Regions from separate parts of the Dickeya ananatis genome, predicted to be linked through region 1. Evidence: predicted binding sites of a transcription regulator. Region 1 holds the regulator's gene; the other holds the start of a gene.
The links. Region 1 encodes CRP, which controls carbon source genes, mostly activating them, when cyclic AMP is high. Its sites were predicted from a motif close to ATGTGANNNNNNTCACAT; they were not measured.
Positions count from the first base shown of each region.

Region 2: a site for CRP is predicted at 4,041-4,058, ahead of yrbN (protein YrbN). Genes of this name have one in related genera too.

Region 1 is NZ_CP040816.1:4,679,465-4,686,837, reverse strand. Features, by position in the region: gene FGI04_RS20900 (hydrolase) at 1-486, shown strand, start outside; gene FGI04_RS20895 (YheU family protein) at 483-719, shown strand; gene FGI04_RS20890 (phosphoribulokinase) at 868-1,737, shown strand; gene FGI04_RS20885 (OsmC family protein) at 1,837-2,244, opposite strand; gene crp (cAMP-activated global transcriptional regulator CRP) at 2,574-3,206, shown strand; gene argD (bifunctional acetylornithine/succinyldiaminopimelate transaminase) at 3,308-4,531, opposite strand; gene FGI04_RS20870 (aminodeoxychorismate synthase component II) at 4,665-5,240, opposite strand; gene FGI04_RS20865 (helix-turn-helix domain-containing protein) at 5,480-6,685, opposite strand; gene FGI04_RS20860 (helix-turn-helix domain-containing protein) at 7,201-7,373, opposite strand, start outside.
Region 2 is NZ_CP040816.1:3,514,465-3,521,837, forward strand. Features, by position in the region: gene FGI04_RS15570 (U32 family peptidase) at 1-867, shown strand, start outside; gene FGI04_RS15575 (luciferase-like monooxygenase) at 986-2,005, shown strand; gene FGI04_RS15580 (DEAD/DEAH family ATP-dependent RNA helicase) at 2,088-3,962, opposite strand; gene yrbN (protein YrbN) at 3,975-4,034, opposite strand; gene nlpI (lipoprotein NlpI) at 4,143-5,027, opposite strand; gene pnp (polyribonucleotide nucleotidyltransferase) at 5,155-7,275, opposite strand.

The DNA of each region.
Region 1 (7,373 bases):
TCCGCGCCGTTGATGCTCGAATCGTGCGGCACCCGTCTGGAACAGGGTTTTTCGCGTATTTACCAGTTCTATCTGCTGCACTCGCTGCGCCGTAACGCCTTGCACAAGTTGACGATGTATCCCGATTGCCTGCCGATATCCGCCAGCCGGTTACGTCGGGTGTATCGCCTGCGAGAGTTTGACGAGCTGGTAACATCGCCTCTGCACGGTTTCACCGGCGCAACCGATTATTACCGACGGAGCAGCGCCTTGCCGTTGCTGCCGCGTATCCGCCAACCATTGCTGGTCATCCACGCCAAAGACGACCCGTTTATGACGCCGGAGGTCATCGCTGATGTCTCGCAACTCCCGGCCAATATCGACTACCAGTTGACAGAGCATGGCGGTCATGTCGGTTTTGTTGGCGGATCATGGCAACGGCCTGAATTGTGGCTGGAGCACCGTATTCCCGAGTGGTTTACCCCTTATCTGGAGCAGCACGCATGATCATTCCCTGGCAAGAACTAGCGCCGGAAACACTGCAAAATCTGATTGAATCATTCGTCCTGCGTGAAGGCACCGACTACGGCGAGCAGGAGCGCACACTCGAAGAAAAAGTGGCGGATATCCGTCAGCAACTGGCAAACGGCGAGGTCGTCCTGGTGTGGTCGGAATTACACGAAACCGTCAATATCATGCCCCGCCGCCAGCTCAGCAACAATGAACGGTATCAGCCCTGAATCAATCGTAAATTGCCGTGTCAGTGTGCGATAAACATGCTAACAATGATCAGATATAACATGGCCTGATGGCTCTGCACGGCATTGCCCTTACTCATCGAATGATGACTTCACCGAAGATTGCCCTACACATCGGAGGTTACACACCATGTCGCACCAGCACCCGATTATCGCGGTCACCGGCTCCAGCGGCGCGGGGACCACGACCACCAGCCTGGCGTTTCGCAAGATCTTCCAGCAACTGAATCTGCGCGCCGCGCTGGTGGATGGCGACAGTTATCACCGCTATACCCGACCGGAAATGGATATGGCGATCCGCAAGGCACGGGACCTGGGGCGTCACATCAGCTATTTCGGACCGGAAGCCAATGACTTCTGCCAACTGGAAAACACCTTTATCGAATACGGTCGTAGCGGCACCGGGCAGACCCGCAAATACCTGCACACCTATGATGAGGCCATCCCCTACAATCAGGTGCCGGGGACCTTCACGCCCTGGGAGCCGATGCCTGAGCCGACCGACCTGCTGTTCTATGAGGGATTACACGGCGGCGTGGTCACCGCACAGCATGATGTTGCCCGGCATGTCGACCTGCTGGTCGGCGTGGTGCCGATAGTCAACCTGGAGTGGATTCAGAAGCTGGTACGTGACGTCAACGAACGCGGACACTCCCGCGAGGCGGTGATGGATTCCGTCGTGCGCTCGATGGAAGACTACATCACCCATATCACGCCGCAGTTTTCCCGCACCCACATCAACTTCCAGCGCGTACCGACGGTCGATACCTCTAACCCGTTCGCCGCCAAAGCCATTCCCTCGATGGACGAAAGTTTCGTGGTGATCCACTTTCAGGGGCTGGACCGCATCGATTACCCCTACCTGCTGGCCATGTTGCAGGGCTCGTTCATTTCCCACATCAATACGCTGGTGGTGCCGGGTGGCAAAATGGGGCTGGCGATGGAGTTGATCATGATGCCGCTGGTACAGCGGTTGATGGAAGGCAATAAAATCGACTGACACCGGCAATATACCGATGATAAGCACCGATGATAAGCGCCGATGAACCGGCGCTTAACGACGCGGCGGCCAGGACAACACGCCGCCGCGAACAGGCGCTTAATCCAGCGCGATCACTTCATGGCTATGGGTAATGTTCACGGCTTTTCCCAGCATCAACGCCACAGAGCAGTATTTTTCGGCTGACAGCGACACCGCACGCTCCACGGCTTTATCGCCCAAGCCCTTGCCGGTGACGATAAAATGCAGGTTGATGGCGGTGAACAAACGCGGTGCTTCCTCACGGCGTTCAGACGTCAGGCGGACTTCACAATCCACCACGTCATGACGGCCTTTTTGCAGGATAGACACCACATCGATGGCGCTGCATCCGCCTGCGGCCATCAGTACCATTTCCATCGGGCTGGGCGCTTTATCGCCTGCGTTGCCGTCCATCAGCAGTTGATGTCCGGAAGCGGATTCACCAAGAAATGTTAACCCTTCAACCCATTTCACCCGCGCCTGCATAATTTTGTCCTCAATCAATTATTTTTGAAATTTTACATCGCTTATGTACAAAAAAGCCTGATAATCAGAGCTTAATCATGCTGAAGCGAGACAACACAAGACACTACACTCAACCTGTGTTACAAACAAAAGCGTAAACCGGCATGTGTTGTTGCGTCGATGCCTGACCCACCACCGGCTTACTGGCGTCATCTGATAGACAGCCTCAGTATATTCCCTGACGTCATTCCGCCAGGACGGAATTGAATTATAACTATGTTATCACGCCGTACAGGGAACTCTGAGCCCTGTGATTTGCGCAGTGAATTAACAACAGAGGATAACAGCGAATGGTTCTCGGCAAACCGCAAACAGACCCGACTCTCGAATGGTTCCTTTCTCATTGCCACATTCACAAGTACCCATCGAAGAGCACCCTAATCCACCAGGGTGAAAAAGCAGAGACGCTTTACTACATCGTGAAAGGCTCGGTTGCCGTGCTGATCAAGGATGAAGAAGGCAAGGAAATGATTCTGTCTTATCTGAATCAGGGCGATTTTATCGGCGAACTTGGCTTGTTTGAAGACGGGCAGGAACGCAGTGCGTGGGTCCGGGCGAAAACAGCCTGTGAAGTTGCTGAAATCTCCTATAAAAAATTCCGCCAGCTCATCCAGGTCAACCCGGACATTCTGATGCGCTTGTCCTCACAGATGGCACGTCGTCTGCAGGTTACCTCGCAAAAAGTCGGCAACCTGGCATTCCTCGACGTGACGGGTCGCATCGCGCAAACCCTGCTTAATCTGGCCAAACAGCCGGACGCCATGACCCACCCGGATGGTATGCAGATTAAGATCACCCGTCAGGAAATCGGCCAAATCGTCGGCTGTTCCCGCGAAACTGTCGGCCGTATTCTGAAAATGCTGGAAGACCAGAACCTGATCTCCGCCCACGGTAAAACCATCGTGGTATACGGTACTCGCTGATTCGCATTCACCGGATCAACATCCATCGGCCCAACTCAGCCGGATCAAAAAGAGCGTGCCCAGGCACGCTCTTGTCGTTTTAGTAGAGAGGAAAGCGCGGCTTATGCGCCCTTCACTACCTGTGCCACGGCTTTTTCAAACAGCGCCATCCCCTGGTCTATCTCTTCCGGGGTGATCACCAGAGACGGCACAAAACGGATCACATCCGGCCCCGCCACCAAAATCATCAACCCCAGATCTGCCGATGCCGCCAGAAAATCACGGGCGCGGCCATGCCAGGCCGGTTTCAGTTGTGCGCCTAGCAGTAAGCCCATGCCACGAATTTCATCAAAAATGCCGTACTGGGCGTTGATGCGCTCCAGCGCAGACACAAAACGCGCATGGCGATCGACCACGCCGGACAGCACTTCCGGTGTATTGATCACATCCAGCGCCGCTTCCGCCACCGCGCAAGCCAGCGGGTTGCCGCCATAGGTGGTGCCGTGCGTCCCGACTGCCATCACCGACGCAATCTCTTCCGTGGTCAACATGGCGCTGATCGGGAAGCCGCCGCCCAGCGCTTTCGCGGTGGTCAGAATATCCGGTGTGATACCGTAGTGCATATAAGAGAACAGCTTACCGCTGCGGCCCATACCACACTGCACTTCATCAAACACCAGCAGCGCCTGATACTGATCGCACAGCTCACGCACCCCCTTGAGGAAAGCCGGTGTCGCAGGCGTAATGCCGCCTTCGCCCTGAATCGGCTCCAGCACCACGGCACAGGTGTGGTCATCCATCACGGCTTTGACCGCGTCCAAATCGTTGAACGGCACGTGCACGATATCCGCCGGTTTCGGGCCGAAGCCATCGGCATATTTCGGCTGACCACCGACCGACACGGTAAACAAGGTACGGCCATGAAACGACTGATAAAACGAAATTATCTTGGTTTTGTACGGGCTATGACGGGTAATGGCGTAATGCCGTGCCAGTTTGAACGCCGCTTCATTGGCTTCTGCACCAGAGTTGGCGAAAAACACACGATCGGCAAACGTGGCGTTGATCAGTTTGGTCGCCAGACGCAGCGCCGGTTCGTTGGTGAATACGTTGCTGGTGTGCCACAGGGTTTCACCCTGCTCTTTCAACGCCGCCACCAACGCCGGATGGCAATGTCCCAGCGCGGTTACCGCGATGCCACCAGAAAAATCGATATATTCTTTGCCCTGCTGATCCCAGACACGGCTCCCTTTGCCTTTTACCGGCACAAACTGCGCGGGTGCATAAACCGGAAGAATTACCTTATCGTAAGTATCCCGTGTTACTGCTGCTTTCTCTGTCGCCATTTGCTGCCCCGTTGTCATATCCCGTAGTGTGGAGTGAAGATCTTAAGTGAAAATATAATCAATAAATATGCATAAAAAATCAAAAATAGGCAATCACTAATCCGATACGCCCGGCCTGCCCTGCGCTATCCGACTATAAATCAAGGAAATTTTTCAATAGCTGATGCCCTTGCTGGCTGAGGATGCTTTCTGGATGAAACTGCACACCTTCCAGCGGCAACGAACGATGACGTATTCCCATGATCTCGTCGATATCACCGTCAAGCTCAGTCCAGGCTGTGACCTCAAAACAGTCAGGTAGCGTATTTTTTTCCAGCACCAGCGAATGGTAACGCGTGACAGTGAGTGGGTTTGCCAACCCGGCGAACACACCGCGCCCGGTATGCCGCACTGGCGAGGTTTTGCCGTGCATCACCTGGCGGGCGCGTACCACCTGGGCGCCGAATACCTGTCCCAGCGCCTGATGCCCCAGACAGACCCCCAGAATCGGTAGTTGACCGGCAAAATGGCGAATCGCCGCCAGCGAGATCCCTGCGTCATCCGGTGTACAAGGGCCGGGAGAAATCACCAGTCGTTGCGGCGATAACCGCTCGATGTCCGCCAGCGTCAGCACATCATTACGCCTGACCAGCACCTCCGCACCCAGTTCGCAAAAATACTGGTACAGGTTGTAGGTAAAGGAGTCGTAGTTATCGATAAGTAGCAGCATATTTTTATTGATCAGCGGATATAAATGACGCCAGGTGCGTCATCGATATCATGCTGACCGCGCATGATGTCGAATGAATGTGCCGAGTCTGAAGAGTTGAGAGGTGGTTGTCCAGATACGAGGTGGAAACAATCGGTACAGAACGTAAATGTGGTGCAGAAAGCGGGGATAAAAACCTGCCGACATCATGGAAAAACCCCGGTCAGTCACGACCGGGGTGTTCCGCGACAATCGGGCTCTCACCCGGTTTCATTACGCAGCAGCATCGGATTGAACTGTTTGCGAAACTCGATGGGGGTGGCACCGGTGTAGCGCTTAAACATCTTTTCAAAATGACTCAGGTCACCGTAGCCGCAATCCAGATAGAGGTTGGTAATCCGGCTCATGGGGTGGCACTCCAGCCGCTGGCAGGCATAGAAAATGCGGGTCTGGTTCAGAATCTGTTTAAACGATAAGCCGAGACTGTGCTTGAGTAGATAAGAAAGATGCGACGGACTGATATGCGAATTCTCCGCCAGTTCAATCAGCGTCACTTCACGTTGAAAATGCTCGCCCAGATACAACAGCGCTTTGATCACCGAGGGGTGAAACTGCTGTAACGCGTCCTGATCACGGCTGAGTACCGCGTCACACAATGAGCGGTTAATCCGTCGCCCTTCCCCCCTCTGCGCCAGCTCCGTTGGGGGGATAATATGCGGCAGAATACGGCTGGCCTGAGTCAGGCTAATCTCAGCATCATCACTGAGCATTAATAGCCGGGCGACGCTGTGCCACAATTGCCTGACATTGCCGGGCCATTCGTAATGGTGCAGATAAAACAGCACGTCAGGATGCAATGTCTGCCGGACCGATTGACGGTACGCCTGCCAGGCCGCGTGGACCAATTCGACTATCTCCGGCGTTTTGCCTTTCAGGGCCGACACAGACAATAGCTGGCACCCAAAGGTCGACATCAGTTGTGTGCCGGGTTGTGTCGGCAACGCACCGCGTTCTGTCGGCGTGGCTATCAACCCGAATACCAGCCGCAGCGCATTGCGACCGGCATGTTCATCTTGCAATTGTGTCAGCAACGCCTGTTGTTGTTGTTCGGTCAGGGCGTCAAAGCCCGGTATGCACAGCGTCAACCGATGACCATCAGGCTGTGAGGCCAACATATCCCTCACCTGTTTCGTTGGGTCACCCTCGCCGCTGAGTTCGACATAACGCCCTTGTGATGCCAGCAACCTGGCACGAATATAGCTGGTGATATCAGACAGATCAGCACCCGGTTCGCCATACAGCAGAATCGGCCTGCCGGACAGCAATAACCGATCGATTTGCCCACGCAGCGCAGAGGGTAAAAAGATGAACTCAGGAATATGCCTTCCTACCGAATAACCCGCCAGAGGGATCTTTTCAGCAGGAATATTTCTTAATTTACCAGGTAGTATATTTTCTGTTTTCACGGGAAAATCCTTTATTCAACTCCTGCCAGCGTACATTTCACAACAATGTACTCCTTCATAAGAACGGGTATGGCTTATGCAACGCTACCGTCTTATTTCAACCGCTACTCCAACCATAAAAACAACTATCCCTACCCCAATAATTCGGGTTGCCAAAAAGCAGCGATGCAACAATTACCCAGGTGCTGACTCAGGTGAGTGACTGGAGTGACCCCGTCAATACATACACCAGCAACCTGAAATGTGATAGCGATATACCCTGTCGAAAAACTGTCCTGACTACACCCTGGTAAAATAAAGTAAATCCCTTTACTGTTTTTATTTATTATCACCGCGAACATGGGATAAAAATAAAATGCTTTCCCTGCTGGCACTCGAATTCAATTCACAACGCCAACATTGGTGACGTGACCGCTACAGTTCATGCCTGTGCTTATCTATAATCACCCACCCTCACAACACTCATTCGAGGGTTAATATGGCCTTCATTAAAATATTATTTTCTATGTCTACAATCAGGTCTTATTCGCCTCATTCATGATCAACATGTTATATATCCCGGCAAAAATAAACGCGATACATTTACACTCATCGTGAGTCACGTCACGAGAAACCCGCTCATGCGAGGGTAAGATGAGATTGTCCACCGTGACATCAAAGAATTTCGCAAATTTACACAACGTTTGCC
Region 2 (7,373 bases), 1.2 Mb from region 1:
CTGGGCGCCCTGCTCTACTATTGGCCGAAAGCCGACATTGAAACCTTCTATCGTGCTGCGCTCGACAGCAGTGCCGACATCATCTATCTGGGTGAAACCGTGTGCAGTAAACGCCGGGGGATGAAAGTCGGCGACTGGCTCACACTGGCGCGTGAAGTCGCCGCCAGCGGTAAACAGGTGGTGATATCTACGCTGGCGTTGTTACAAGCGCCTTCCGAATTGACCGAACTGAAAAAATACGTGGAGAACGGCGAATTTCTGCTGGAAGCCAACGATCTTGGCGCGGTCAATATGGCGGCAGAACGTCACCTGCCGTTTGTCGCCGGTCATGCGCTGAACTGTTATAACGCTTACACCCTGCGGTTGCTGCACAAACAAGGCATGATGCGCTGGTGCATGCCAGTAGAGCTGTCGCGTGACTGGCTGCAACACCTGCTTAATCAGTGTGATGAACTGGGTTTTCGCCATCAGTTTGAAGTCGAAGTGTTGAGTTACGGCCATCTGCCGCTGGCCTATTCCGCCCGCTGTTTTACCGCTCGTTCGGAAAACCGTCCCAAAGACGAATGCGAAACCTGCTGCATCCAGTATCCACAAGGACGCCAGATGTTGTCGCAGGAAAATCAGCAGGTATTCGTACTTAACGGCATCCAGACTCAGAGCGGTTACTGCTATAACCTCGGTAACGACCTGACTTCCATGGAAGGGCTGGTGGATATCGTACGTCTGTCGCCTCAAGGGCTGGACACGCTGGCGATTATCGACCGTTTCCGCGCTAACCAGCACGGTGAGCAACCACTAATGCTGGAAAATCAGCAGGATTGCAACGGCTACTGGCGACGCGTTGCCGGGCTGGAACTGGTCAGTTAACGCTAATGTCAGGGCGATGCGCACGCATCGTCCGTTGCCATTTGTTAAGATAGCGTAACATCTTATCTGTGTTTATTTGGGCTGATGCGTCAGCCCCTCAACCTGATGAGTGACGCTTATGACCGCTACTGTTCCTTTCTCGCTACTCGATCTGGCTCCCATCCCGCAGGGCAATACGGCCCGTGATGCGTTCCACCATTCTCTGGATTTGGCGCAACATGCGGAAAAGTGGGGGTATCAGCGCTATTGGCTGGCGGAACACCACAACATGACCGGTATCGCCAGCGCGGCCACCTCGGTGTTGATCGGTTACCTTGCTGCAGGAACGCGGCACATCCGGCTGGGTTCCGGTGGTGTGATGCTGCCAAACCACGCACCACTGGTGATAGCTGAACAGTTCGGCACGCTCGAATCGCTCTATCCTGGCCGTATTGAACTCGGTCTGGGGCGCGCCCCCGGCACCGATCACCGCACCATGCAGGCGTTACGCCGCCACCTGAATGCCGATATTGATGATTTTCCCCACGACGTGCAGGAACTTCAACGCTACTTTTCCCCGGCTCAACCGGGTCAGCCCGTGCAGGCAGTACCGGGACAAGGGCTGAACATTCCCATCTGGCTGCTAGGTTCCAGCCTGTACAGCGCCCAGTTAGCGGCCTCAATGGGGTTACCGTTTGCCTTCGCCGCCCATTTCGCACCGGATATGCTGCTACAAGCCTTGCAGCTTTATCGTGACAATTTCCGCCCTTCGGCCCAACTGGAAAAACCGTACGCCATGGTGTGTGTGAATGTTGTCGCCGCCGATAGTGACCGTGACGCCCGTTTCCTGTTTACATCATTACAACAGCAGTTTATCAACCTGCGGCGTGGTACGCCGGGGCCGCTGCCCGCACCAGTAGAGTCGATGGAAACACACTGGTCTGCGGCCGAGCAGTTTGCCGTTGAGCAGACATTACGGCTGGCTATCGTCGGCGATACCGCCAAAGTGCGCCACGGCCTGCAAACCTTACTGCGGGAAACCCAGGCGGACGAGCTGATGATCAACGGCCAAATCTTCGATCATCATGCACGGCTGCGCTCCTTTGAGCTGGTCGCGCAACTGCAACCGGATATGGTGCGGGAAGCTCGCATCCAGTAGCAGTCAGATTTATGCCATAAAAAAACCAGCCCGAAGGCTGGTTTTTCACATCAATCACTGAGGTTATCAGCAACGGACGTTATCAGGCATCGTTGAAACGACGTGGTGCGCGCTGACCATCACGGTTACCACCACGACGCTCGCCGCCTTCACGACGTTCACCGTTGAACGGACGACCACGACCGCCACCGGTACGATCGCCAAATCCACGGGCACCACGATCGCCACGCTCACCACCATCACGGCGCTCACGGCGTTCATGCGGCTGTGCATCACCCATCAGTTGCATGTTCATTGGCTTGTTCAGAATACGCGTACGGGTAAAGTGCGACAGCAGGTCCCCCGGCATACCTTTCGGCAGCTCGATAGTGGAGTGCGAAGCAAACAGTTTGATGTTACCGATGTAACGGCTGCTGATATCGCCTTCGTTGGCGATCGCTCCCACGATATGACGCACTTCTACGCCATCATCACGGCCCACTTCGATCCGGTACAGATCCATTTCACCCACGTCACGACGCTCACGACGAGCCGGACGATCATCACCACGCGGGGCACGATCGTTGCGCTCGCCACGACGTTCGAAACGGTCATCACGATCGCGGAATTCGCGACGCGGACGGCGCTCAACCACCGGATCCGGCGGCAGAATCAGCGGACGTTCGCCCTGCGCCATCTTCAACAGTGCGGCGGCCAGTGTTTCGATATCCAGCTCTTCCTGCGGCTGCAGTTTGCCAAGCAGCGCACGGTACATGTCCAGATCGCTGCTTTCCAGTTGCTGCTGCACTTTAGCGGCAAATTTCGCCAGACGACGCTGACCGAGCAGTTCGGCGTTCGGCAATTCCACCTCAGGAATAGTCAGCTTCATGGTGCGTTCGATATTACGCAGCAGGCGACGCTCGCGGTTTTCCACGAACAACAGCGCACGGCCAGCACGACCAGCACGGCCAGTACGGCCGATACGGTGCACGTAGGATTCGGAATCCATCGGGATATCGTAGTTCACCACCAGGCTGATACGATCAACATCCAGACCACGTGCAGCAACGTCAGTTGCAATCAGGATATCCAGACGACCGTCTTTCAGACGCTCCAGCGTTTGTTCACGCAGCGCCTGGTTCATGTCACCGTTCAGCGCGGCGCTGTTATAACCACTGCGCTCCAGCGCTTCGGCTACTTCCAGCGTAGCGTTTTTGGTACGCACGAAAATGATCGCGGCATCAAAGTCTTCGGCTTCCAGGAAACGGATCAGCGCTTCGTTTTTACGCATACCGTATACCGTCCAGTAACTCTGGCTGATATCCGGGCGCGTGGTCACGCTGGACTGAATACGCACTTCCTGCGGATCGTTCATAAAGCGACGAGTGATACGGCGAATCGCCTCCGGCATAGTAGCGGAGAACAACGCCGTCTGATGCTCAGCCGGGATCTGCGCCATGATGTTTTCCACATCTTCGATGAAGCCCATGCGCAGCATTTCGTCAGCTTCGTCCAGCACCAGACCGCTCAGGTTGGACAGGTCCAGCGTACCGCGTTTCAGGTGATCCAGCAGGCGTCCCGGCGTACCGACAACCACCTGCGGCCCCTGACGCAGCGCGCGCAACTGCACGTCATAACGCTGGCCACCATACAGCGCGACCACATTGACGCCCTGCATGTGTTTGGAAAATTCGTTACAGGCTTCTGCAACCTGCACCGCCAGTTCACGGGTCGGTGCCAGCACCAGCAACTGCGGTGCTTTCAGATCAGCCTTGATATTGTTCAGCAGCGGCAGGGAAAATGCCGCGGTCTTGCCACTCCCGGTTTGCGCCATACCCAGTACGTCGCGCCCGTTGAGCAGATGAGGAATACATTCCGCCTGAATCGGAGACGGTTTTTCATACCCCATCTCAGACAGTGCATTCAGAATAGGAGCAGACAGCCCCAAGCTAGCAAAAGAGATTTCAAACTCTGCCATGTAAACTTTGCCTCACTTCAAAATGGCGGCCAGTCTACATAACTTGTCGAGAAAATACTCAATCATTTTCATTGAAAAGTGTGAACCGGCTCAAATTGGATTAAAAAGCGAACAAAAAAGCCTCGCCCGTTAAGGCGATGAAGAAATCGTCATGATCTCTGGCTGAAAGGTGTTCGTCAGCTATTGCTGGTCCGATCCTGATAGGTCGTCTTGCTCTTGGCCTAACTGCGCCAATTCCAACAATGCATAGCGGTGCTCAACAAAATTATGAACATTGTTAGCAACCGTCAGCTTGAACAACGCCTCGGCGGTGTTCTTGTCCCCCAGACTTAGGTAGTGCTTACCTAAATAGAAGTCAGTTTCACTGAGATGCTCGGCGAGCGAAGTGTTATCCTTAGCTTCTTCCTGTACACGCTGCATCAACGCTTTTTCGCTGATGTTGCCCAGGTAGAATTCGACAATCGTCCATCCCCACACACCTTTCTTTGCACCCTCGTAGCGTTCTTTCAACGCCAGTTTGGCCTTCTCGGGATTGATTTCTCTCTCCACCAGGTAAAGCCACAGGGAACGGAAAGGATCATTAGGATCGTCGCGATAAAACGCTAGCAGATCATCCTGCGCCAACTGGTAGCGACCGCCGTAGTACAAAGCGATGCCCCGATTCAAACGCGCATAATTGTAAGTTGGATCAAGCTCTAATACAGAATCAAACGCTTCATAGGCAGCATCAAAATTGCCTGCCTGCGTCAAGTAAATGCCGAGATAGTTAAACACTTCCGGCATATCGGGACGGATAGAAAGCGCTTGTGAAAAATCATTTCGCGCCAACGCCCGTAACCCGAGGCTATCATACAGCACTCCGCGCTCATATAACAGCTGTGCTCGCTCATCGGGAGTAATTGCCCGGCTCGCCAGGATTTGCTCCATGCGCGCCAGAATGACTTCCTGCTGCAACGTAGGCTGCAACGGAACCGCCAGCACTGCATCTTTGCGCCAATCCGTGTTGCTGCATCCTGCCAGCATAATTGCTGTCGCAACATAACACCAGCGCAAGAAAGGCTTCATTTCCCACTCCCGAAGACAAACATTGGATGAACATCCTGTCCCCGACTGCTCAGCATAAGGATATCCGTTCCTTATAATACACGCAGCTCCTTCATACTGTAAGGAGCTGCCAATTGATTATCCGCTATTATTCTGCCTCGGAAACCGGTGTAGTTTCCTGAGGTTGAGCAGTTGCTTCTTTTATGCTCAAACGGATACGACCCTGACGGTCCACTTCCAGTACCTTGACCGGTACTTCCTGGCCCATCTGCAGATAGTCGGTCACTTTCTCAACACGCTTGTCGGCGATTTGAGAAATATGTACCAGACCTTCTTTACCGCCACCGATGGCAACAAACGCGCCAAAGTCAACGATACGAGTCACTTTGCCCTGATAGATGCGGCCCACTTCGATTTCCGCCGTGATCTCTTCGATACGACGAATCGCGTGTTTAGCTTTTTCGCCGTCGGTCGAGGCGATCTTCACCGTACCATCATCTTCGATCTCGATAGTCGTACCGGTTTCTTCAGTCAGCGCGCGGATAACAGAGCCGCCTTTACCGATCACATCTTTGATCTTGTCAGTGCTGATCTTGATGGTGTGGATACGCGGTGCGAATTCGGAGATATCGCCACGCGGCGTGCTGATAGCCTGTTCCATCACACCCAGAATGTGCAGACGCGCACCCTTGGCCTGATTCAGAGCCACCTGCATAATTTCGCGGGTGATCCCTTCGATTTTGATGTCCATCTGCAACGCGGTCACACCTTCACGGCTACCGGCTACTTTGAAGTCCATATCGCCCAGGTGGTCTTCGTCACCCAGAATATCAGACAGGACAACGTAGTTGTCGCCTTCCTTCACCAGACCCATCGCGATACCGGCTACAGCCGCTTTGATCGGCACGCCTGCATCCATCAGCGCTAGCGAAGCACCACAGACGGAAGCCATGGAGGAAGAACCGTTGGATTCGGTAATTTCAGACACAACACGTACGGTGTACGGGAAGGCTTCCGGTTTCGGCATAACAGCCAGTACACCACGTTTAGCCAGACGACCGTGACCGATTTCGCGGCGCTTCGGTGACCCAACCATACCGGTCTCACCTACGGAGTACGGAGGGAAGTTGTAGTGCAGCAAGAAGCGATCGGTACGCTCGCCAGTCAGCTCATCAATGCTCTGAGCATCACGCTCGGTACCCAGCGTCGCGGTAACCAACGCCTGAGTTTCACCACGGGTGAACAGCGCAGAACCGTGAGTACGCGGCAGCACGCCAGTACGTACATCCAGACCACGGATCATGTCTTTTTCGCGACCGTCGATACGCGGTTCGCCACGCAGCACACGGCTACGTACTACGTTTTTCTCGATGCTGCCGAGGATGTCACGCAGTTCGTTTTCGTCCAGCGTTTCATCTTCTGCCAGCAGGGCTGCAACCACGTCAGCTTTGATGGTATCAACCTGTGCGTAGCGTTCCTGTTTTTCAGTGATGCGATAAGCGTCACCCAGACGCGCTTCAGACAGCGCCTGCACACGGTTGTGCAGTTCGACGTTCACTTCCGGTGCCTGCCAGTTCCACTTCGGTTTACCCGCTTCTGCCGTCAGTGACTTGATGTTCTCGATAACAACCTGTTGCTGATCATGACCGAATACCACTGCACCCAGCATCTGATCTTCGCTCAGCAGGTCTGCTTCAGATTCCACCATCAGTACCGCGCCTTCAGTACCAGCAACAACCAGATCCAAACGGCTGGTTTTCAGCTCTTCGGTCGTCGGGTTCAGCACGTACTGATCGTTGATGTAACCAACGCGAGCGGCACCAATCGGGCCATTGAACGGGATACCCGACAGACTCAGTGCCGCAGAGGCACCGATCATGGCAACGATATCCGGGTTAACCTGCGGATTCACGGAAACCACAGTAGCGATAACCTGGACTTCGTTAACGAAACCATCCGGGAACAGCGGGCGAATCGGACGGTCAATCAAACGGGAAATCAGCGTTTCGCCTTCGCTCGGACGGCCTTCACGGCGGAAGAAACCACCGGGGATACGACCAGCAGCGTAGGTACGCTCTTGATAGTTAACAGTCAGCGGGAAGAAATCCTGGCCCGGTTTAGCGTGTTTGGCGCCCACAACAGTTACAAATACTGCGGTGTCATCCATGCTAACCATAACAGCAGCAGTGGCCTGACGGGCCATCATGCCGGTTTCCAGCGTTACGGTATGTTGACCGTACTGGAATTTACGAACGATCGGATTTAGCAAAATACTATCCTTTACCAGAGGCGCGCGCCATATCCCTGATATGGCGCACCAGTTAAATACCCGATCCGCTCATTACATCCTCGCGACTAATGACAGAC